DNA from 3 places in the Breoghania sp. genome. Region 3 is predicted to be linked to each of the others. Evidence: riboswitches for the same ligand, from Rfam matches in the RefSeq annotation. Region 3 holds a riboswitch; each other region holds the start of a gene.
The links. A riboswitch is a leader RNA that binds a small molecule or an ion and turns the genes downstream of it on or off. The one in region 3 is predicted to bind thiamine pyrophosphate.
Positions count from the first base shown of each region.

Region 1 (7,406 bases), 590 kb from region 3:
TCCTCCCGCAGCGTTACCCGCAAAAGACGTACCCTGATAGTAAGCACTCTGCTCGCGAAGGGCAAAACCACCAGCCAACGCCTCGCTCATCCCCCCGGCTAGCGCGACCATGGAAACTGATAAATAAAGATACTTTCTCTTCGTCATAAGCGTCATCCACTCCCCCGACACTGAAACGAGTACTTGTTATCATGATAGGAATTCACGTTCTTGGACCGATGGTAATGTGAACGAAGGTTTTGTGACAACACGGTCCGCCGCCTCATTGAGCGCAAGATGCAGCTCCCGACAAACGCTGATCGAGAGCATTTTGAAGACTGCGCATCTTCCGCTTGCGTAAACAGGGCGCGAAACCCCGTCGTCCGGTCACAAAAGCGCGCTTGAAAGTTCAGACACGAAACGATTGCCCACTTTTTAATCACGCCCCATTCCAGCCTCGCATCCCGCGAGAAGGGTCCGTTTTTCCTCTTATAGTTGCCGATTTGCGACAGTTTGACCTCCGCTCCGACGCGCGATCCAAGATCGGGCGGTGGGCAGCATCGCTATCTGTGAGGCTGGAACAGTCGCGTCGACGAATCGCCCCGATGCGGGACAAGGCTGCCAAACGACTTGAAACCCGCCCTGCCTGCGCGCAATGATCCGCGCGAGCCGTTTTCACGACATCAAGATGATTTGGGGGGATTGCGTCCATGAAGCTCGTTCGCTTCGGACCTGCCGGCCATGAAAAGCCGGGACTTGTCGACACGTCAGGCATTGTGCGGGACCTTTCCGCACATATCGGCGACTTCGCAGCCGAAACCGTCAGCCTGGAGACCATTGAACGCCTGAAGGCGATCGACCCTTCGAGCCTGCCGCAAGCGCCTGCCGGAAGCCGCCTCGGCGCACCGCTGGCCCGCGTCGGGCACTTCCTCGCCATCGGTCTCAACTTCGCCGATCACGCGGCGGAGGCGGGCATGGCGATCCCGGCAGAGCCGATCCTGTTTTCCAAGGCTCCCAGTTCGCTGTCCGGCCCCGACGACGCTGTCGTGTTGCCGAAAAACTCTTCAAAGACCGACTGGGAGGTTGAGCTTGCGGTCGTCATCGGCAAGCGCATGTGGCAGGTGAGCGAGGCGGACGCGCTCTCCCATGTCACCGGCTATTGCCTTTGCAACGACGTGTCCGAGCGCAAGTGGCAGGTTGAGGGAACCGGCCAGTGGATCAAGGGCAAAAGCGCCCCAACCTTTGGCCCGCTTGGGCCCTGGCTGGTGACGGCGGACGAAATCCCCGATCCGCAGGCGCTCGACATGTATCTGGACGTGAACGGCACCCGCATGCAGACGGGCAACACGAAGACGATGATCTTCACCGTCGCGCAGTGCCTGTCCTTCATCTCCACCATGATGGCGCTGGAGCCGGGCGATGTGGTGACCACAGGGACACCTCCGGGCGTCGGCATGGGCATGAAGCCGCCGGTTTTCCTGAAGGCGGGCGATGAGATGCGGCTCGGCGTCGAGGGGCTGGGCGATCAGCATCAGAAGGTTGTTGCCGAGTGAGGTGGGCCGAGTGTCCGAAACCGAGTGATCGGGGCCGAGTGACGGGTCCCGAATAACGGAGCCGCAAGCACGAAATGAAAGAAGGGCGCGAGACCATCTGATCCGGTCTCGCGCCCTTCTGCTTGCTCCATCTCTGCTGACACCGGCAGCGTCAGCCGCGCGCAGTCAGATATTGCAGCTCATTCGCCTGTGTCCACGGGCCCATTGCCTCACGCGCCTTGAGGAACGAGCGATAAACGGCCGCATCTGCGCCCCCCATCTCCTCGAAATCCGCCAGCACCTCGCCCGTCACCCGGCGTGCAGCCCGGATCATGTCATCTGGAAACGGCAGCACCGTCACCCCGTGCTTTTCCGTCAGAGCGTTGAGCTGCAGCGCGTTCATCCACTCGCCTTCAGCGACCGACAGGGCGTTTTCCGCGCGGATGGCATGGAGGACAATGGCTCTCAGATCCCCCGGCAGCCCTTCCAGCGCCTTCGCTCCGATCAACGCCTCGCCGGTTCCGTTGGGCTCATGCCAGCCGGGCGCGTAGTAGAATTTCGCCGCCTGATGGAACCCCATCGCCAGATCCCCCGAGGGGCCCAGAAACTCCGTCGCATCGATCAGGCCCGATTGAAGCGCGGGCAGGATCTCGCCCGGCGCCAGGGAAACCGGAGTTGCCCCCAGACGCCGCATCACCTCACCGCCAAGGCCGGGCATGCGGATCTTCAATCCCTTCAGATCGTCGAGCCCCGTGATGCGCCGCTTGTACCAGCCCCCCATCTGAAAGCCGGTATTGCCGCCCATGAAAGGCCGCACTCCGAAAGGCTCATAAAGGGCATCCCAGACTTCCTGCCCGCCGCCGCGCTCGATCCAGCACATATGCTCAAGCGGGGTCAGGCCGAAGGGAACGGCGGTGAAGAAGGGCGCCGCCGCCATCTTGCCCTGCCAGAAAAACGAAGCCGTGTGGCCCATTTCTGCCGTCCCGTCCGCCACGGCGTCAAACACCTCCAGCGCGGGAACCAGTTCACCGGCCGAATGAAGATCGACCGTCAGCTTGCCATCGCTCATGGTGCTGATGGCCTCGCAGATACGGCGCGCGGACACGCCTGGGCCCGGCAGGTCGCGCGGCCAGGAGGTGACCATTTTCCAGCGGATCGCTGTCTGCGCGAGAGCGGGGGTCGCCAGGGTCGAGGACGCGGATGCAGCCGCAGCCGCCCCCATGCCCGCAAGCGACAGCGCCTTGCGGCGCGAAATGGTCCTTCCGCTCATTATGCTTTCTCCCAAAGAGCGTGAAAATGATGGACGGGCCCGTGACCGTGGCCGATCTCAAGCGTATCAGCCGCGGCGATGGCGGCGGTCACATAGGCCTTCGCGCCGCGCACGGCGGTGATCATGTCGTGCCCATGCGCAAGCCCGGCGGCAATCGCGGAGGAAAGCGTGCAGCCGGTGCCATGTGTGTTGCGGGTGTCGATGCGCGGGGCTTCCAGCCAATGCTCGCCCTCCTCATCAAGCAGCAGATCGACGCTTTGCGAGGAAGTGCCGTGCCCCCCTTTCAGGAGAACGGCGGCAGGCCCCATATCTTTCAGCCGCACCGCCTGCGCGCTCATCTCCTCCCGCGTTTCGGCCACCGGGACCGCCAGAATGCGGGCGACTTCCTGCAGGTTCGGGGTGATCAGGTCGGCGAGCGGGAAAAGCAGCTCGACGAGACTTTCCACCGCCGCGTCATCGATCAGCGGATCGTTGGAGGTCGCAACCATCACCGGATCCAGCACCACGTTGTGAACCTGATACCGCTTCAACCCGGCGCGCACCGCCTCAATGACGTCCGTACGCGAGAGCATGCCGATTTTGGTCGCGCCAACCGTCAGATCGGAATAGACGGCGTTAAACTGCGCGGTGACGAAATCCGGCGGCACGTCCAGTATGCCGGTGACGCCGCGCGTGTTCTGGGCTGTCAGCGCGGCGAACACACTCGCGCCATAGACGCCGAGCGCGGAAAACGTTTTCAGATCGGCCTGAACGCCCGCGCCTCCACTGGAATCCGAGCCGGCCACGGTCACGGCGATTGCCGTCATGGCATCCCCCTCCCCCAATTGTCGATTGAAGATGCGAAGCGCGCAGTGGGCCTGAATCGGCGCATGCGTTCACACGCCCTGCCCCTGTGGTGGCAGACGTCCTGCATGTCCGGCGCTATCGCGATTAGTCTTGCAGCATGGTGCATCCCAATTCCCTCCGCCGGTACAAGCCGGATCAGGTTCTAGGAGTTGGCGCATTGCCTCTCAGCCCTCTTCGGGCACCCCCATTGGTCAACCGAGACCTAGAGCGTCTCGCGCGATTTGACAAGCCCCGCGACGACGCAGCGCCTGTTGATCACCATGCCTCCTTTCAATCTGCGCGCACGGGGCGCTTGCCCCGGTGCCTGCAATCCGATTGATTGGGGCCCATCTGTTTCATGCGTATCCGGAGACGCCCATGACCCCCTTCTTCGTCCTCATCAAATGCGAGCTTGGAAAGTCCTACGATGTCGCCAACAAGCTGGCCGACGCCGAAATCGCCTCGGAAATCTATTCCACCGCAGGCGATTACGACCTTCTGGCCAAGTTCTATGTGGACGCCAGCACCGACATCGGACAGTTCGTGAACCAGAAGATCCACTGCATCGCGAACATTCAGGACACCAAGACGATTCTGACGTTCAAGGCGTTTTAGGGCGCAACCGCGCGCTTGAGGAAATGCGGCCAGACGCCGGGCGTCAGATCTTGCCCGGCGTGGAGGCCCGCCGCACCCGCGTGCGGTCAATGCCGAGCCTGTGTTCGCGGTAGAGCACGAACAGGCCCGCGGCAATCACCACGCTCGCGCCGATCACCACAGACATGCCCGGAACCTCTCCAAACACCATCCAGCCGATGGCGGTTGCCCAGATGATGGTCGTGTAGTCGAACGGGGCGATGGTGGAGGCGTCCGCAAAGCGATAGCTCGTCGTCATCAGGATCTGGCCGAGCCCGCCAAGAATGCCGATCAGGCCGAGAATGCCCCATTGCCAGCCGACCGGCATCACCCAGCTTTGACTGGGAAAGAAATACCCCAGCGGGATCGTCGCCAGCGCGATGATGGAGGATGACCCGGAAAACCACAGAACGATGGTCGCCGAACGCTCGCTCGTGATGAGTTTGCGCACGATGATCGCGGCCCCGGCCATGAACAGCGTGGCGAAAAGGGCGATGGAGGCGCCGATCGTGGTGCCCTGATCCATGGACCCGATGCTGAGATTGGGCGCCAGAATGATGATCACGCCGAGAAAGCCGACACCGACCGCGCTCCAGCGGAAAATGCCCACCACTTCCCCCAGAAAGAACACCGCCATCACCACCGTGATCAGCGGCGCGGCATAGCCGATTGCGGTCGCATCCGGCAACGCGATGAAGGCAAGCGCGGCGAAATTCATCGTCATCGCCGTCACGCCGACAATGGCGCGCACGAAATGGCCGAAGGGACGCTTCGTCTTCAGGGCTGCGGGAAGCTGGCCCTGCCAGGCCATCATCAGGAGAACAGGAACGAGGCCAACAAGATTGCGCGCGAACACGATCTGGCCTGTCGGCAATTCATCGATGATCAGCTTGATCAAACCGGACATCACCGTGAAGACGATGGTGGAGAGTATCTTCAGGGAAATGCCGACCATCGGCCGGCGCACCGTTTCATAGACAGGCGCCTGGGACGCACCGGAGGACATGCAGAACTGCTTTCAGGTCACAGACGCAAGCGGCGCCTATGACGGTCGGGAGGGGCACAAGGAGCACTCGAACAAGGAGCGTCTATCGAGAGAATAGACACTCCCGTTGCGATCGCAACCAGTTGCAAGCGCAAAATCCGATCACCCGCTTCCCGTGTCCCCGTCCCGGGTCCGCTTGTGCGCACAATTGCACCGCAGTGAGCATTGCCTGCCTCAGGTTTGCGCAGCCCTGATTGCGGACCAGACACGCTCCGGCGTCGCGGGCATGTCGATATGGGTAACGCCCGCGCCACGACGCAGCGCATCGCCCACCGCGTTCATGACCGCGCCGCACCCGCCGATGGTTCCGGCCTCGCCCGCCCCCTTGATGCCGAGCGCGTTCGTCGTGGACGGCACGTTGCGGGTCTGGAAGTCGAAATCGGGCAAGTCTCCGGCGCGCGGCAAGGCATAGTCGAGCAGCGAGGCCGTAATCAGCTGGCCGTCCGCGTCATAGACGGTGTTTTCCATCAGAGCCTGACCAATGGCCTGCGCGACGCCGCCATGGACCTGTCCGGCGAGCAGAAGCGGGTTCACCGTGACGCCGAAATCGTCCACGATCGTGTAGCGCAGCACTTGCGTGACACCGGTTTCCGGATCGATTTCCACCTCGCACACATGGGTGCCGTTCGGATAGGTCGCCTCCTCCTGCTTGATGCGGGCCTGTGAGGCAAGATCGGCCGGATCGGACGCATCCGCCGCGATCTGAGAGAGGCTCACCGCCTGATCCGTCCCCACCACACGAACCATGCCGTCGACGAGTTCCAGATCGCCCGCGCCCGCCTCCAGCCGATCGGCGGCCAGCGCCTTGATCTTTTCAGCCAATGTGCGCGAGGCCGTGTCGACCGAGGGCATGCCGATGGGAATGGAGCGCGAGCCGCCCGTGCCACCGCCGCTGGCGATCCGGTCGCTGTCGCCCTGCACCACATCGATCTCCTCGATATCGAGCCCAAGGATTTCGGCTGCCACCTGCGCATAGGCCGTGGCGTGGCCCTGCCCGTTGGTCTGGGTGCCGATGAGCAGCGTCACCTTGCCGGAAGCATCGAGCGCCATGTTGACCTCTTCGGACCCCGCAAAGGCGCAGGCCTCGATATAGGAGGACATGCCGATGCCCCGATACTTGCCGCGCGCCCGCGCCTCCGCCGCGCGCGCCTCAAAGCCCGCCCAGTCGGCCTCCGCCATGGCCTTGTCCATGTGGGCGGAAAACTCGCCCGTGTCATACATCCGGCCCGTTGGCGTCGTGTAGGGGAGGTTTTCGCTCGCAATGAAATTGCGACGGCGGATTTCCGCCGGGCCGAGACCCGTCTCCACGCCTGCCTTGTCCACCAGCCGGTCGATCAGATAGGCGGCCTCGGGCCTCCCCGCCCCGCGATAGGCATCGGTGGGCACCGTGTTGGTGTAGACCCCGCGCACCCGCACATGCAGCGCCTCGATATCGTAAAGCCCGGTGGACATGGACGTTCCCACCCACGGAATGAACGGGGCGAACTGGTGCAGATAGGCGCCCATATTCGCGGTCACATCGATCCGCAGGCCGAGGAAGCGCCCTTCCGCATCCATCGCCATCTCCGCATGGGTGACATTGTCCCGCCCCTGCGCGCAGGCCACGAAATGCTCCATGCGCTCGCTGATCCACTTGACGGGCCGCCCGAGCTTCTCAGCCGCCACAAGGCACAGCGGATATTCGCGATAGACGAAAATCTTCGTGCCGAAGCCGCCGCCCACATCGGGCGTGATGACATGCAGGCGGGCCGGGTCGATCTTGAGAATGTCAGCCGCCACGATATCGCGCACGGCGTGAACACCCTGCGTTCCGACCGTCAACGTGTAGCGCCCCTCGTGGTCATCATATTCCGCAACACAGCCGCGCGTATCCATGTAGTTGGACACGAGCCGGTTGTTCACGATGTCGATGGAGGTGACGCGGGCAGCCTCGGCAAAGGCCGCATCCGTCTTCGCCTTGTCGCCATGCCCCAGTTCGAAGGCGAGATTGGTGCCCGTCTCAGGCCACACCAGCGGCACATCTTCGCCAAGGGCCTGCGACGTCTCCACCACCACGTCGAGCGGATCGTATTCCACCTCGATCAGCTCCGCCGCCGACTTGGCAGCCTCCACGCTGTCGGCC
Region 1 is NZ_OY771475.1:148,162-155,567, reverse strand. It holds gene ABGM93_RS00660 (outer membrane protein transport protein) at 1-147, opposite strand, end outside; gene ABGM93_RS00655 (fumarylacetoacetate hydrolase family protein) at 690-1,532, shown strand; gene ABGM93_RS00650 (TRAP transporter substrate-binding protein) at 1,684-2,781, opposite strand; gene thiD (bifunctional hydroxymethylpyrimidine kinase/phosphomethylpyrimidine kinase) at 2,781-3,587, opposite strand; TPP riboswitch at 3,723-3,823, opposite strand; gene ABGM93_RS00640 (Lrp/AsnC ligand binding domain-containing protein) at 3,985-4,221, shown strand; gene ABGM93_RS00635 (DMT family transporter) at 4,265-5,245, opposite strand; gene ABGM93_RS00630 (xanthine dehydrogenase family protein molybdopterin-binding subunit) at 5,459-7,406, opposite strand, start outside.
Region 1: linked by a shared signal. The riboswitch ahead of thiD (bifunctional hydroxymethylpyrimidine kinase/phosphomethylpyrimidine kinase) and the one ahead of ABGM93_RS17370 (ABC transporter permease) in region 3 are both predicted to bind thiamine pyrophosphate.

Region 2 (7,406 bases), 1.5 Mb from region 3:
TTGTCGCTTGGATTTCCCCATCTTGACCAAGTGCTATCGTAATTCTTCCGTTCATCAGGGGTCAAAACTCGACCGAAGGCTTTCTCAGAGCAGGCAACAAATACTTCACCCACGTATGCTTGCATTGCGGATGTCAACATCACCACACATGCCCGATTCAATGCACGGCCTTCGTGATTGCCATCTTCGAGGCGTCTTGGCGCCCCCCTATCGCCTCCATGTAGATTGCGGCGCGCTGAGATCAATTCCTCAACTAGAGCAAGGGATAATGCCAAACCCAAATCCTCCGTAAATTAGTGAGTTATTAATTTGAGAAATATGGCATGAATAAAATAAAACTGTCAAATATATATAATCTGCGTTGTTGTTGCAGAACAAATAGTAATATATTTATATTGTGGATAAAGAAAAGTGGTTGTAAAAATTTCAATAATAATAGAAATTCAGAATAATAAATTCGCCTCGACACAGATACAGTTCGAATGCATCCTATCACGCACAAACCCCCGCCGTCGTCGCGCCGATCACGCATACCGCATCAGCCGGGGCCAGGATCACCATCAGCCCGCGCTTGCCGCCGTTGATGACGACTTCCTCAAAACCCTCGATGCTGGCGTCCATCACCGTCGGGCATTTGCGGCGCTGGCCGAAGGGGCTGATGCCGCCCTTGTGGTAGCCCGTCAGCTTTTCCGCCTTGGCCGTGTCCATCATCGAGGCCGACTTTCCGCCAAGTGCTGCGGCCACCTTTTTCATGGAAAGGCTGTGGTCGGAGGGGATGACCGCGCAGGCAGGCTTGCCATCCACCTCGATCATCAGCGTCTTGAACACCTGATCGGGCGGAAGGCCGACGGCCTCTGCCGCGTGAAGGCCAATCTGATGCTGGCCCGCGACGAAGTCATATTCATGCGTGCGAAAGGCGATCTTCGCCTTTTTCAGCATCTGGGTTGCGGGGGTGCCGGTGCTCAACGTTGTGTCTCCAGATCGCGCGTAATCCAGGCCATTACCACCTCCACCACATAAAGCTGTTCGGCTTCGCTTAAAGAGCGGCCCGGTTCCATTCCGTGCCACTTGGCAAGGCAGCCCCGGCAACAGGTGGCCGTGGCGTGCTGGGCGACGAAAACCGGGTGCCCGCGCATCGGCGTCTGCTTGCCGTCATTGGCGGGTTGCGCAGGCGCAAGCCGCTTGGCGATGAAGTCGCCCGCATGACGGCGCAGCGCATCGCGGCCCTTGGTGAGCGCATAGGCGCGCTCCTTCGCATCGAGCGTGAAGCGCGCGCGAAAGGCCGAGCGCGACAACCGTCCGAACAGGGCGTCCAGCGCGCCTGTGTCGCCTTCCTGAAGATCGCTTCCGCGGGCGGGCTCTTGCGGGAAGAGATCTGCTTGTTCGCCGGGAAGAACGGGGGCGCGGTGGGGGTGAGTCATGGAAGAATTTTCGCGCGCCGCCGCGCCCCTGTCCAGTCGATTGGGCAGCGCTGGCGGCAGCGCGGGGCGCGGGGGCGCGCGCTTTCCCCATACCAAAAGCGCGAAAACGCTGCGTGAGGTTTTGTTCGGCTCACAAACCTTGCCCTGCGGCGGCTTTGCCCTAAACTCCGGAACGACTCAACGGGGTGCCTGTCCGACTTGGGCGGGCTGAGAGGCATCCGCCAACCCGTATAACCTGATCCGGATCATGCCGGCGGAGGGATTGAGCGCCGGGCGTATTTTGCCCTTTGCCGCGCATCCTCCGTCTGGTTCCAGGAGAATGCAGTGACCGACAAGACCCCCGATTTTTCCAGCGCCGCAGACCTTGCACCCGTCCTGCCAAGCCTTGATGACGCGAGCATCATGCTCGAAGAGGTGCGCCGTCAGGGCCCGTTGGTCCAGAACATCACCAATTACGTGGCGATGACGATTTCCGCCAACGTGCTGCTGGCCGCAGGCGCCTCCCCCGCCATGGTGCACTCGGAAGAAGAAGTGGCCGATTTCGTCGCCATCGCCTCCGCGCTCGTCGTCAATATCGGAACGCTCTCGCCCTCATGGGTGGCGGGCATGGAAATCGCGGCCACGGCAGCGGGGAAGGCGGGCAAGCCCTGGGTGCTCGATCCGGTGGGCTGCGGCGCAACCCCTTATCGCACCGACGTGGCCCGTCGTCTGACGGCCTTGAAGCCCACGCTCATTCGCGGCAATGCGTCTGAAATCATGGCGCTTGCGGGCGCTGCCGGGGCTGCGCCCAAGGGCGTGGACAGCGCCGCGGGCTCGCACGAGGCGATTGAATCCGCGCGCGGCCTTGCGCGTGAGACCGGCGGCATCGTCGCGGTGACGGGCGAGACCGATTACGTGGTCAGCGCCAGCCGCACGGCGGCAATCGTGGGCGGCGACGTGTTGATGACGGCCTCCACCGGCGTCGGCTGTGCGCTCAGCGCGCTGTGCGGCGCATTCCTTGCGGCCTTGCCCAGTGCATTTGGCGCGACCGTCGGCGCGATGGCCGTTTATGCCTCCGCAGGCAGCATCGCCGCGCGCGGGGCTGGTGGGCCGGGGGATATTCCCGCCCGCCTGTGCAACGCGCTCTACCGCCTCGACCGGGAGGAACTGCGCGCCAATTCCGCCATCCGCGCACTCTGATCGCTCACGGAGACATCATGACCAGACCCGCCTTTGACCTGTCGCTCTATCTTGTCACCGACACCGCCCTTTGCGGCGCGCGCGGGGTGGCGGAAACGGCGGCGGCTGCCGCGCGCGGCGGGGCGACGCTCGTCCAGCTTCGCGATCCCCTCGCCAAGACACGCGAGCTGGTGGAGCTTGCCCGCGCCTTGAAGGCGGCGCTTGAACCTTTCCGCTTGCCGCTCATCGTCAATGATCGCATCGACGTGGCGCTGGCGTCAGGGGCTGAGGGCGTCCATATCGGCCAGAAGGACATGGCACCCGCTGACGCCCGCGCGCTTCTGGGGGCAGATGCGGTTCTGGGCCTGTCGGTCGGGTCGCTGGAGGAACTCGCTGTCTCCGATCTCGCCCCCGTCGATTATGTGGGCATCGGGCCCTATCGCGGCACCGCGACCAAGCAGGACGCGGGCGAAGCGATCGGGCTTTCCGGGTTCCGGACTGTGCGGGAAAAGATCGATCTCCCCGCCGTTGCCATTGGCGGTATCAAGGCCGAACATGCGGGCGAACTGATCGCAGGCGGGGCCGACGGCGTGGCGGTGGTCTCCGCCATTTGCGCAGCCCCCGATCCGGAAGCTGCCGCCCGCGATCTCATGGCGCGCATCAACGCAGCGCGCGGCTGACGGCCTCCATCGAGCGAACATGAAAAGGGGAGCCCGCATGTAAAACGCGGGCTCCCCTTTTGCGTGTTCAGATGCGCCTTTTTCAGTTCACGATGACGCGGGTTCCCACATCGACGCGGGCGTAAAGATCCTGCACGTCCTCGTTGCGCATGCGGATGCAGCCGGAAGATACGGCGCGTCCGATGGACCACGGTTCGTTGGAGCCGTGGATGCGATAGAGCGTGGAGCCCAGATAGAGAGCGCGCGCGCCCAGCGGATTGCGCGGGCCGCCCGGCATATGCGCGGGCAGGTTCGGCTGGCGCTTGCGCATTTCGGCAGGCGGACGCCAGTCCGGCCATTCCGCCTTGCGGGTCACCTTGTGGACGCCGGCCCACTGGAAACCGGGGCGACCGACGCCGACACCGTAGCGCCGGGCCTTGCCGCCTGCTTCCACCAGGTAGAGATAGCGAGACGGCGTATCGATGATGATGGTGCCGGGCGTTTCTGCGCCGTCATAATCCACGACGGTGGGCAGGAAGGCCGGATCCATTCTGCGCTGTTTGCGCGGGGCCGGATGCACGGCGGCCTGACGGCGGCGTGGCGCGGTTGTGGTCCGGCGCGCGGTGGAAGGTGCGGCATAGCTCCGTCGTGCGCTCATGTCCGGCGCGGTGGCGCGGCTTGAGCTGCCGAAGAGCCCACGATTGCGCCAGATCGGGGCGGTATCCCCTTGTGATCCCGGCGCGGCTGCGCGCGCGCCTGGCAGGTTGTTGTAACGCCAGCCATCGGGAAGGTTCGGGCTGCTGACATAGGGCGGCGGAGCCGCGCGCGAGCCTGCGGAAACGGGAGAAATGGCGGCGGCGATCACGCCTGCCGCAAGTGCGAGATAGATCGGAAAACGGGTCATCGACATCCTCACTGCCCTTTGTGAAGTTGGCATTCGTGCCGTCCTGCGCCGTTCGTCGGCGTTCTGCGGTAGCCCCGGTCCGGCCCTGTTATCCGTCCGGGGCTGTTGCTTCCAAACGTCCTTTGCGGATCATTTGCGTCGAATTTGCCGAAAATGGATCGTGAATTGGTGAATCCGCACCCTTGCGGACCGTAAAACCGCGAAAGCTGGTTAGCAGCCGGTTGGCAAGGCTGGTTAGCAGAGCGTTATCGCCTCGCGAATGAGGGGATCAGAACGGCGAAATCCGGCTGTTCTGCGCGCCCCCCTCATTGGTGCGGGCGCTCTCGGCGCGCGCGCTCACGGGCAGTGTCGCGTTGACGGCGAATCTGGAGAATGGACAGGACAAGGAAGGACAGCGCGGCCCAGGCGGTGCCCAGCGACCATCCGGCCAGAACGTCGCTTGGCCAGTGAACACCAAGATAGATCCGGCTAATCCCTATGAGAACCGCAAGCCCCACCGCGCAGCCGACAATGTAGGCGCGCACACGCTTGCGCACGACCACGCGCGCGACGAGTGCGGCAAGCGTCAGATAGGTGAGCGTGGAGATCGTGGCGTGGCCGGAGGGAAAGCTCGCCGTGTGAATGACATCGAGATGCGGCACGAGATCCGGTCTCGCGCGCCCGAAAAGCAGCTTCAGTGTTGTCGAAAGCGCCGCTCCGCTGCTGATGGAAAGAACGACAAAGAGCGCGGTTCCGGGAAGGCGCGCGGCGAGTAGCCCGCCTGTCACCATCACGATCAGCAGCCCGATCACGGGAAAGCCGCCAAGCGCGGTGATCTCCACCGCCGCCTCCTCAAGCCAAGCCGGCCCCAGGAGCCGGTCCGGGGCGCCCGCTTCGCGCAAGGACAGGAACACGTCGCGGTCGAACTGTTGAAGCTCTCCCTCGCTCATTTCCGCAGCAATGGCCACGAAGGCCCATATGGACAAAGCCAGCACACCGATCAGAACGACGGTGAGCAGCGACTGCTTGTCGTCGCGGAGACCCTTGGCGAGATCGAGCAGGCGGTTCATGGGCACTCCGTTTCCACGGGCAGGGCGCGGCAAAGGCCAGATGCAGGGCAGCCGGCCCGCGCGGTCATGGTAGAAGAACGGCCCCAGTCGGAGAATGTTCCGCAAACGTGGCGTTATGCCGATCCTGTCTTATTGGACGATGCGGCGCGCTTCGCGGATCGCCTTCGGCAATAGCGCTTTCACATCGCGCGCTGTCATGCCCGGCTTGATGTCCGGGTGATAAAGCATGTTGAGAATCAACTGGTCAAAGCGCGTGAATGTGTCGTGTTGCGACCGGTCGTTGAAGACAGAATCATCGAGGCGGTCATCGTCATTCATCGGGCCGAGGCCCTGCAAAATCTCTTCCACCAGGCAGCGGCGAAAGAGATGATCGCCCTCGTCGGAAACGATCACGGCGGTGGAGGCGCTGATGCCGTGCCTGTCTGCCTCCACTCGTACCAGACAACGCCCAGGCACCTTGGCTGTCTCGCGGTGATAGATCTCACGGGATACCGTCTCGCGATATTGCGCCCGGTCGACGATGAAGAGGCGGAAATTGGGTTTCTCGCCGCCGGTCGCCAGGCGCGCCTTCAGGCCGGGGATTCGTTTGGGTAGCCTGTTTATGAAATCGCCGGCCTCGCCGGAGCGGTCGCGTTGGGCGTGGTTCGTCACCTTGAACAGCACCGGTTGGACGAATTTTTTCACCTGATAGGGCTTCCAGGACCACATCCGGTATTCCAGCCCGAAAACGGTCTTCATGAAGCCGCTCGCGAGCTCTGCATCGGAATAGTCGGGTTTCGCCGCGCGGGCAGGAGCGGCGTCGGCTGTGGGTGCGAAGGAGACTTGAGAGAGAACGAACAGACAACTGGAAATGGCGAGAACCTGCACTACATGCGCAATCACACGGGATCCGATTCCCGATTGAGTGGCCCGGGACGCGGATGGTGTCAGGTGCCGCGGCCGGGAGCGGCGGTATCTGAGTCTGTTTCTGGTCTGGGGTGAGACGTGTGTGGATAGCTTCAATGGCCTACCATGGTGTGAACTGGTGCTTTTCGCAGGATGTTGAGGCTGCGTTAACTGTAAATAACAGTCAACATTATGATTTATCGCTTGAATATGGCCCCATTTCGGGGCTTGAAAACATTTCCTTAATTGGCCGTCGGTAGGTTGCTGACGATCTACACCAGATAACCGGACTGATACATGAGCCGTCTGAAAAAGCCCTTTCGTGTGGAAGCAGCGCTGATCACGAACAAAGCCGAAGGTCAAACTGCCGTGGACCCGCTGGCTGGCGCGCGTCACCGCGAATTGCTAGATGAATTGGCAGCTCTTCGCCAGCTCGTTCAGCCGACTCAGCAAGTCAGCGAAACGGTTCTGGAAGAGTACAAGAAAGAACATGCCGCCGCGCTGAGCCTCAAATCCGAGCTCGACGAGATCTATGAGGCAATCAACCGGACGAAGCACGAGATCGCCACGCTCCACCACTCTGGGTTCGAGGGCGAGGAGATGAAGCGCGTCACCAACGAACTGGACGCCATCGTCGTCGGCACGGAAGGGGCGACGGATCAGATCCTCGCGGCCGCGGAAATCATCGACGAGAACGCCGGTTTTCTGACACGCAGCCTGACTGGTGACGATGAAGTCCACGCCCAGGAAATCCAGGAACGGGTCCTCACCATCTTCGAAGCCTGCAACTTTCAGGATCTCACCGGCCAGCGCATCACCAAGGTCGTCAAGACCTTGTCCTTCATCGAGGATCGCATTGTCCGCATGATGGATATCTGGGGCGGTGTGGAGTCGTTCAAGGATATGGAAGTCGAGGAGCGCATGCGGCGTGAAGGCGATGCGGCGTTGCTCAACGGACCGGCGCTTGAAACCGACGATGGCGTTGCCTCGCAGGACGACATCGACGCGCTGTTTGCCTGATACCGGCGGATCTCGCTTGAAACGATCGCAGGCTTCCAGGCTCCGCCCGGTGGCCTGCGCATCTGTTGGGCCTTTGCGTTTCTCCCCGAGATGAGTGACGTCCTCTGGTCGTCAAAAAGCCCTTCCCCCGACGACCTTCGCCACCTGGCTTCGCCTCTTTCGATCCCATCCACGCGCATCCCGGCTCGCCGATTGCCGCTCGTACTGGTCTTGCGGTGCGGGAGGTGCTAGGAACAAAACAGAAACAATATTCTGTGCGGAGAGATCGGCAATGGCGCAGTCGGGGGAAGGTGACGGGGCATTGGCTCCG
Region 2 is NZ_OY771475.1:2,474,348-2,481,753, reverse strand. It holds gene ABGM93_RS10780 (hypothetical protein) at 1-275, opposite strand, end outside; gene ybaK (Cys-tRNA(Pro) deacylase) at 493-966, opposite strand; gene ABGM93_RS10770 (DUF4186 domain-containing protein) at 963-1,421, opposite strand; TPP riboswitch at 1,593-1,700, shown strand; gene thiM (hydroxyethylthiazole kinase) at 1,746-2,600, shown strand; gene thiE (thiamine phosphate synthase) at 2,618-3,259, shown strand; gene ABGM93_RS10755 (L,D-transpeptidase) at 3,342-4,142, opposite strand; gene ABGM93_RS10750 (phosphatase PAP2 family protein) at 4,448-5,191, opposite strand; gene ABGM93_RS10745 (DUF2927 domain-containing protein) at 5,321-6,073, opposite strand; gene ABGM93_RS10740 (protein phosphatase CheZ) at 6,374-7,096, shown strand; gene ABGM93_RS10735 (DNA-3-methyladenine glycosylase I) at 7,368-7,406, shown strand, end outside.
Region 2: linked by a shared signal. The riboswitch ahead of thiM (hydroxyethylthiazole kinase) and the one ahead of ABGM93_RS17370 (ABC transporter permease) in region 3 are both predicted to bind thiamine pyrophosphate.

Region 3 (7,406 bases):
GCGGCGTCGATGCGTCGACGGACGAGGCTTCGCAAACGTCAGCCGGCAAAGCAAACACCAAGCGCGACGCGATTGCCGACATAGATGCCATGACGCGCGGGGCGCAAGGCTCCGCGGGGCAGGATCCTTTCGCTCAGGCGGATCTGAAGCCTTCGCGGCTGCCGATGATTGCCGCCGCGGTGGGCGCTTTCGTCGTTTTCATCGCGCTCATCACCTTCGTCTATACCCAGCGCGACACGTTGCTGGCGATGTTTGAAAGCTCCGATGCGCCGGTCGCCGCCGATACCTCCGGCTCTCCGGCCACGGCGTCGTCGGACAAGGAAAGTACCAAGGACACGGCGCGGCTCCTGAGCGATGACGGCTCCCCGGCAGCACCCGATGCGCGCGCGGTGACGACGACCCGCGTGGTGCCGCCCGCCGCAGAGGACGGTGTGACCATCGCCCCGCAGGGCGGTGAGACGGAAATCCCGCAGGATGGCGAACCGGCCCCGGTGGCCGATGCGCCTGCTGCGACCACCGCAACGGGCAGCGATACCACGTCCGCGGGCCAGGCAACTCCCGTTGCCCAACGTGCGATCCTTTACGAGGAAAGCGCCGATGCCAGCTCCGGCGGGTCCGCCGAACAGGGGCGTGTGCTTTGGTCGATCGCGCAGGAAGCGCCGTCCGGCGGCGGGGCGCCTGATACGGTCATCAAGGCGAATATCGCCATTCCGGAGCGCAATGTGACGGTGCAGCTGACCATCCGTCCCAACCGCGATGACACGCTTCCCGCCAGCCACCTGATCGAGCTTCAGTTCCTGCTGCCCCCCGGTTTCCCGGGCAAGGGCGTATCCTCCGTGCCGGGCCTCATCATGAAGACCACCGAGGAAGCGCGCGGCGATGCGCTGATCGGGGCGTCGGTCCGGGTCGCGGATGGCTTCTTCTGGGTCGCGCTTTCCTCCATCGAGGCGGAGCGGGAACGCAACATCACGCTGCTGCGTGACCGGGGCTGGATCGACATTCCGGTTCTCTATGAAAACGGCAAGCGGGCGATCCTGACGCTTGAGAAGGGATCTCCGGGCGAGCGCGTCGTGCAGACGGCGCTGGATGCCTGGGCTGCCCAATAGGCTTCTGGCGCGCTGCGCGGGTTTTCGCGCAGCGCGCCTGACGGTCCCTTGCAATCATTATCCATAGCAGACACACTGCGCATGCTTCCGAGGGGTGTTCGCTGAGGCGAACTGAGATGGCCAAGCCTGCGAGGCGGGGAACGTTTGTCTGTTCCTCACTCAGATGCAAAAGGGCCGAACCCTTCGAACCTGATCCGGGTCATGCCGGCGAAGGGACGGAAACCTGAGCCCGATTTTCCCGGGTCTCCATGGTCTTTGGTATCAAGGACGGGGAGATCCCATGAATTGCCCTCTGGCGCCGTGTCGCGGCGCTGCCTTCACACGCACAGGTCCACAGTCTGCCCGGGACCGGCTTCATGTTCGCGTTTGCGCATGAGGCCGCCTGCGATGAACCGTGCGTCCTCCGATCTGCCCCGACGCCTCCTGCGGGGCGTCCTGACCACGCTCGTTCTGCTGGGCGCGTGGGAAGGGGCCGTGCGCGGCCTCCAGCTTCCCCGCTACATGCTGCCCGCGCCCTCGCGGGTGGCCACGGTGCTGGTTGAACGGTCGGATTTCCTGCTTGAACAGGCGTGGATCACGGCTTTCGAGACCCTGATCGGCCTTGTCATCGGGGCGGGGGCGGGCATTGCGCTGGCGCTTCTGCTGGCCGTGCTGCCGCTTGCGCGGCGCTATGTGTTGCCGGTCGTCGTGATCAGCCAGGCGCTGCCGGTCTTCGCCATCGCGCCGCTTCTGGTCCTGTGGTTCGGTTTCGGGCTCGCCTCCAAGATCGTGATGGCGAGCCTGATCATCTTCTTTCCCGTCACATCGGCCTTCTATGACGGGTTGAGGCGCACAGATCCCGACCTTCTCGACTATGCGCGGCTCGTGCGCGCGACCCCGGTGCAGACGCTCATGCTGATCCGGTTGCCCGCCGCCTTGCCCGCCCTGGGCTCGGGGCTTCGGGTGGCCGCCGTCTTTGCGCCCATCGGCGCGATCGTGGGGGAGTGGGTCGGATCCAGCCAGGGATTGGGGTTCGTCATGTTGCAGGCCAATGCCCGCGCGCAGGCCGATGTGGTCTTTGCGGCGCTGGTGCTTCTGGCGGCCATGGCGCTGTTGCTTCGCGCGGTTGTCGACAAGGCCACGCGCGCCATGGCGCCGTGGCAATCGGAAACGGACTAGGCGCGCGGGAGAAAGAGTTCGCGCGGGCCTTTGGGAAAGAGAAACGAGAGGAGTTTGGGGAGATGCTGCGAAAATTGAAGAGCGGTGCGGCGGCGTTGGCGCTGACGGTGCTTGTGAGCGGGGCCGCGCAGGCGGCGGACAAGCTGACGGTGCTGCTCGACTGGTATGTGAACGCCGACCACGGCCCGCTGATCGTCGCCAAGGAGGGCGGCTATTTCGAGGCGCAGGGGCTGGATGTGGAGCTTGTGACGCCCGCCGATCCCAGCGCCCCGCCGCGGCTTGTGGCCGCCGGTCAGGGCGATGTGGCGGTGTCCTATCAGCCGACCCTTTACGAACAGGCCCAGCAGGGCCTCCCCGTCGTGCGGTTCGGCACCCTGATTTCCACCCCGCTCAACACCGTGATCGCGCTTGAAAGCGGACCGGTGAAGTCGCTGGAGGACCTGAAGGGCAAGAAGGTCGGTTTCTCGATCTCCGGCTTTGAGGATGCGATCCTGTCCACCATGCTGGGCACGGTGGGGCTTTCGGAAAAGGACGTGGAGCTGATCAACGTCAATTTCGCGCTGACGCCTGCGCTTCTGTCCGGGCAGGTGGATGCGGTTGTGGGCGGCTATCGCAATATCGAGCTGAACCAGCTTGAGGCGGAAGGCAGCCCCGGATTTGCCATCTACCCGGAGGAGCATGGCGTTCCGGCCTATGACGAGCTGATCTATATCGCCCACAAGGACAAGCTCGATGATGATCGCCTGCCGCGCTTTCTGGCGGCGGTTGAAGCGGCGACTGTGTTCCTGACCAATCATCCGGATGAGGGGCTGGAGCTCTTCTTGAAAAACCACGCCGATATTGATGACGAGCTGACCAAGAAATCCTGGTTCGACACGCTGCCGCGGTTCGCCAAGCGCCCGGCGGCGCTCGACGGGGGGCGTTATGCGCGCTTCGGGGCCTTCATGGAAAAGACCGGGCTGATCGAGAAGGCTCCGGCGGTTGAGGACATCGCGGTGGAGCTTCGCTGACGCGGCGGCCTTGTCAGGCGGTTCCTGTGTTTTCCTCCATGGTCGCGAGGCGTTCGCCGAAGCGGTCATAGAAGGCAATGAGATCGGGCGGGGCGGCGGCGCGGCAGGCGTCGAGCGCCCCGTGCGCGGCGGCCATGTCCTTCCTGCGCCAGGCGGCGACGAGCTTTTCATGGCGGGCGCGAAGGGCCAGAAAGGCGGGTGAGCGGGCCACATCTTCGGCACCGAGCAAGGCATAGAGCACCACCGGTGCCGATTTTCCCTTCAGCGGGATCTCGCCGGCTTCCAGAAAGGCGAAACCGGGCGCGGCGCGGGCCGTTTCCTGGGAGACCAGAAGGTCCGACCCGACGGGTTTGCAGCTCGATTCAATGCGGGCGGCGACGTTCACGGCATCACCGACCACCGAATAATTGAAGCGCCGGTTGGACCCCATGTTGCCGACGCAGGCCGGGCCGGAATTGAGCCCGACGCCGATCTGCACGGTCTGGATGGGTTTTCCACCCGCCTTGAAACCGAAGGCATCGGCTTCGTTCAGCTCCTTGACGATTTCGCGCATGCGCAGCGCCGTGCGGCAGGCACGGGCGGCGTGGTCCGGTGTCTCCAGCGGCGCATTCCAGAAAGCCATGATGCTGTCGCCGATATATTTGTCGATGGTGCCTGCCTCGGTCTGAATGGCATCCGACAGGGGCGAAAGCAGCGTGTTGAGGAACTGCACGAGATCCTGTGGGCTCAGCATTTCCGAAATCGGAGTGAAGCCACGCACGTCCATGAACATGATGGAGAGCGGGCGCATGTCTCCGCCCAGTCGCATGGCGTCGGGTTGGGATTCCAGCTGCGAAAGCAGCTCGGGGGCCAGATATTGGCCAAAGGCGCGGCGGACGAAACGTTTCTCGCGCTCGCTCACGATGTACTGCTGGAGCGTCGCCGCGCCATAGACGACGAGACTGGAGAGCGAGGGATAGATCGGGTCGATGAGCAGGGCGTTCTGGCGGAAGGTGGCGATGGCGATCGCCACGCCGGAAATTGCCAGGACACCGCCGATAAGGGCGGAGGGCACGGGCCCCGTCAGCAGCAGGGTGACGATCACCAGGAGCCCGAGCGCCAGCGTGATCAGGATCTCAAGCCCTTCCGACCAGTCCGGACGGCTCAGGAAGTCGCCGGAGATGATCTGCTCCACCGCCTGCGCATGGACGGAAACGCCGGGCACAAGCTCGCCAAGCGGTGTGGCGCGGATATCGAAAAGGCCCACGGCGGATGTGCCGACGAAGACGATATTGCCTTCGACAGCGGTGCGGGCTTCGGGCGTCTTGGCCGGGTCGAAGACATCCTTGACGGAGATGTACCGTTCGCGGCGATCGGGCGAATAATGGACCCACAATTCGCCCGCCGCCGTGGTCGGGATGGTGAAGGCGCCGACGCGCATCGCCGTGATGGCGGGCTCTCCGGTATCTGCCTCGCCACTTGCCCCGGTGGAGCGCACCAACAGGCCGCTTGCCCCTTGTGCGATGCGCAAGGACTCTGCCGAAAGGCTCGCGTAGAGCTGCGTACCGCTTGAAAAGAGCATCGGGATGCGGCGCACCACGCCGCCCGTATCGGCGCGCGACAGGGATATGCCGCCGGTGCCTGCCGCCGTCATTTGCAGTTCAGGCAGGCTGATCAGGGCGGAAGGGAAGGGCGCGAGGATCGATTTCGGATCCGTGCCGCCATAGGCGATGCCCGCCTTTGCCAGCGGCATGCCGCCGCTTCGGTCGGCCAGCGTTGCAAAACCGAGGATCACCGGCTTGTCGACCAGAGCGTCTGCCAGCACGGTGTCATTGTCCGGCAGCCGACTCAAGAGGGCCTTCATGCGGGAGGCGTCGAGCGTGGCGCCGTAATCGAGCGTCTCGGCAAAGCGGCCGGGCGACGTGCGGTCGGGCTCGGAAAAGACCATGTCGAAACTGATCGAGGCGGCACCCAGTTCGGAAAGCCGTTTGACGAGCGCGGCGATGCGGGTGCGCGGCCAGGGCCACTGGCCATATTCGGCAAGTGCGGCGTCGTCGATGTCGACGATGCGCACCGGCATCGGCACGTATTCGCGCGGCCACAGGCGCTGGTAGTAATCGAAGGTGAGTTCGCGCACGGCCTCCACGAAGGGCGGATTGGCGAGCCTGAGCCCGATCATGACGGCAAGCGACAGCATTCCGGCGACCACGACGAACACGGTCTTGCGGCGTTGCGTCCGCCGTTGCGGGTGTTGGGCCGGGGTGTCTGAGGCCATGAACGGGTCCGGTGAAACGTGCTGGGCGACGTTACGGTAGGCGAGGGCGGGGGAGCGGGCAAGCCGCAGCTCCCAAGGGAGGGACGGGACAAGATGCGCGCCTTGGCCAGGGGGTGCACGCCTTGTCGCGGACACGCGAGGGGCGATATAAGCCGCTGTCGGCAACCTGCCCGACCTTCACGCGCGCCACGCGGCTCCAGAGCCTGACCGGAAAGCCCTGATGACTTCTGACGCTCCCCACCTTGCCCGGCTGCTCGACAGCCGCCATTCCTGCCGCGCCTTTTTGCCGGATCAGGTGCCCCTTGCCGATCTGCAGGCGATATTGAGGCAGGCGCGCAAGGCGCCCAGCAGTTCCAACCTGCAACCGGGCCGCTTTCACGTGATGAGCGGGGCGGCGTTGAAAAGCTTCACGGATGCGCTTGCCGCCCATGCGGAACAGGAGAAGCCGGAGCCGCCGGAATACAGCTATTTCCCCGATCCCATGCCGCCTTTCCTGCATGAGCGGCGGCGCGGGGCGGGCTATGCGCTCTATCAGGCGCTTGGCATCGAACGGCGCGACATTGCCCGCCGCAAGGCGCAGTTTGCAGCCAATTACCGCTTCTTCGATGCGCCCGTCGGTACGGTGATCACCATTCGTCGCGATATGGGGGCGGGCTGTTATCTGGATCTCGGCATGATGGTCATGGCCCTGATGCTGGGCGGGGAGGAACGCGGATACGCAACTTGCGCCATCGGGGCCTTTTCGAACTACGGGCGGTTTATCCATGCCCATCTGGGGCTGGCGGCAGATGAGCTGGTCGTATGCGGGCTCGCCATGGGCAAGCGGGCTGGCGATCACCCGGTGAACTGCTTCCGCACGGACCGCGTGGAGCTTGCCGACTATGCGAGCTTTCATGGCTTTGAGCCGGGGGACGCGGAATGAGCGCGGCTGCGGACAGGGTCTTTTGCGCAGGCGTCGCCCTTGAAACGGCCGGCGGCGATATGGCCGATGCGCTTCGACGGCTGATCGCTTTGCGTGAACAGGGCACGACCTTCCGCGTTCAAAACCGCGCCCCCTGGGTTCTGGAGCAACCCGGCACCGGACATATCGAATGCATGACATCGGGCAGCTCCGGCCAGCCAAAGGTGATCCGGCGCACGTTTGCCTCCTGGCGCGACGGTTTCGATGTGAATAGGCGGCTATTCGGGCTCGGCCCTGAGGATTGTGTCGCGGTCTTTGGCACGCTTGGCCATTCGCTGGCGCTTTATGGCGTCATGGAGGGCCTGCATGCGGGGGCTGGCGTGGAGTTCCTTGCCGGTTTGCGCCCCGATCATCAGGCGGCCCGGTTGCGCGCGGCGCGGGCGAGCGTTCTCTATGCGACGCCGACCCAGATCCGCGTGCTGATGGACGGGCAGGCCTTTCCCGATGTGCGGCTGATCCTGTGCGGCGGCGGGGCGCTCGACAAGGAGACGCTGGCGCGCGCCAGAGCGGCCTTTGCGAACGCGCTCTTTCGCGAGTTTTACGGCGCGTCTGAGACAAGCTTCATCACCATGAGCGACGATGCGACCCCGGAAGGGTCCGTGGGGCGGCCCTATCCGGGGGTGGAGATCGAGATCCGCAAACCGCACGATGGCGTGGGCGAGGTCTGGGTGAAGAGCCCCTATCTTTTCGAGGGCTATGCGCAAGGCGAGAGTGCGGAGACCCGCCGCGAGGGCGCGTTTCTGACTGTCGGCGAACTGGGGCGGTGCGATAAGGCGGGCTATCTCTGGCTTGCCGGCCGGCGCAGCCGGATGGTCACGATCGCGGATCGCAATGTCTACCCGGAAGAGATCGAGAAGGTGCTCGCCGATGCGCTTTCCGGGCGTTCCTGCGCGGTCGTCGCCTCTGACGATCCGTTG
Region 3 is NZ_OY771475.1:3,999,074-4,006,479, forward strand. It holds gene ABGM93_RS17365 (hypothetical protein) at 1-1,106, shown strand, start outside; TPP riboswitch at 1,187-1,339, shown strand; gene ABGM93_RS17370 (ABC transporter permease) at 1,494-2,264, shown strand; gene ABGM93_RS17375 (ABC transporter substrate-binding protein) at 2,327-3,274, shown strand; gene ABGM93_RS17380 (adenylate/guanylate cyclase domain-containing protein) at 3,288-5,528, opposite strand; gene ABGM93_RS17385 (nitroreductase) at 5,749-6,450, shown strand; gene ABGM93_RS17390 (AMP-binding protein) at 6,447-7,406, shown strand, end outside.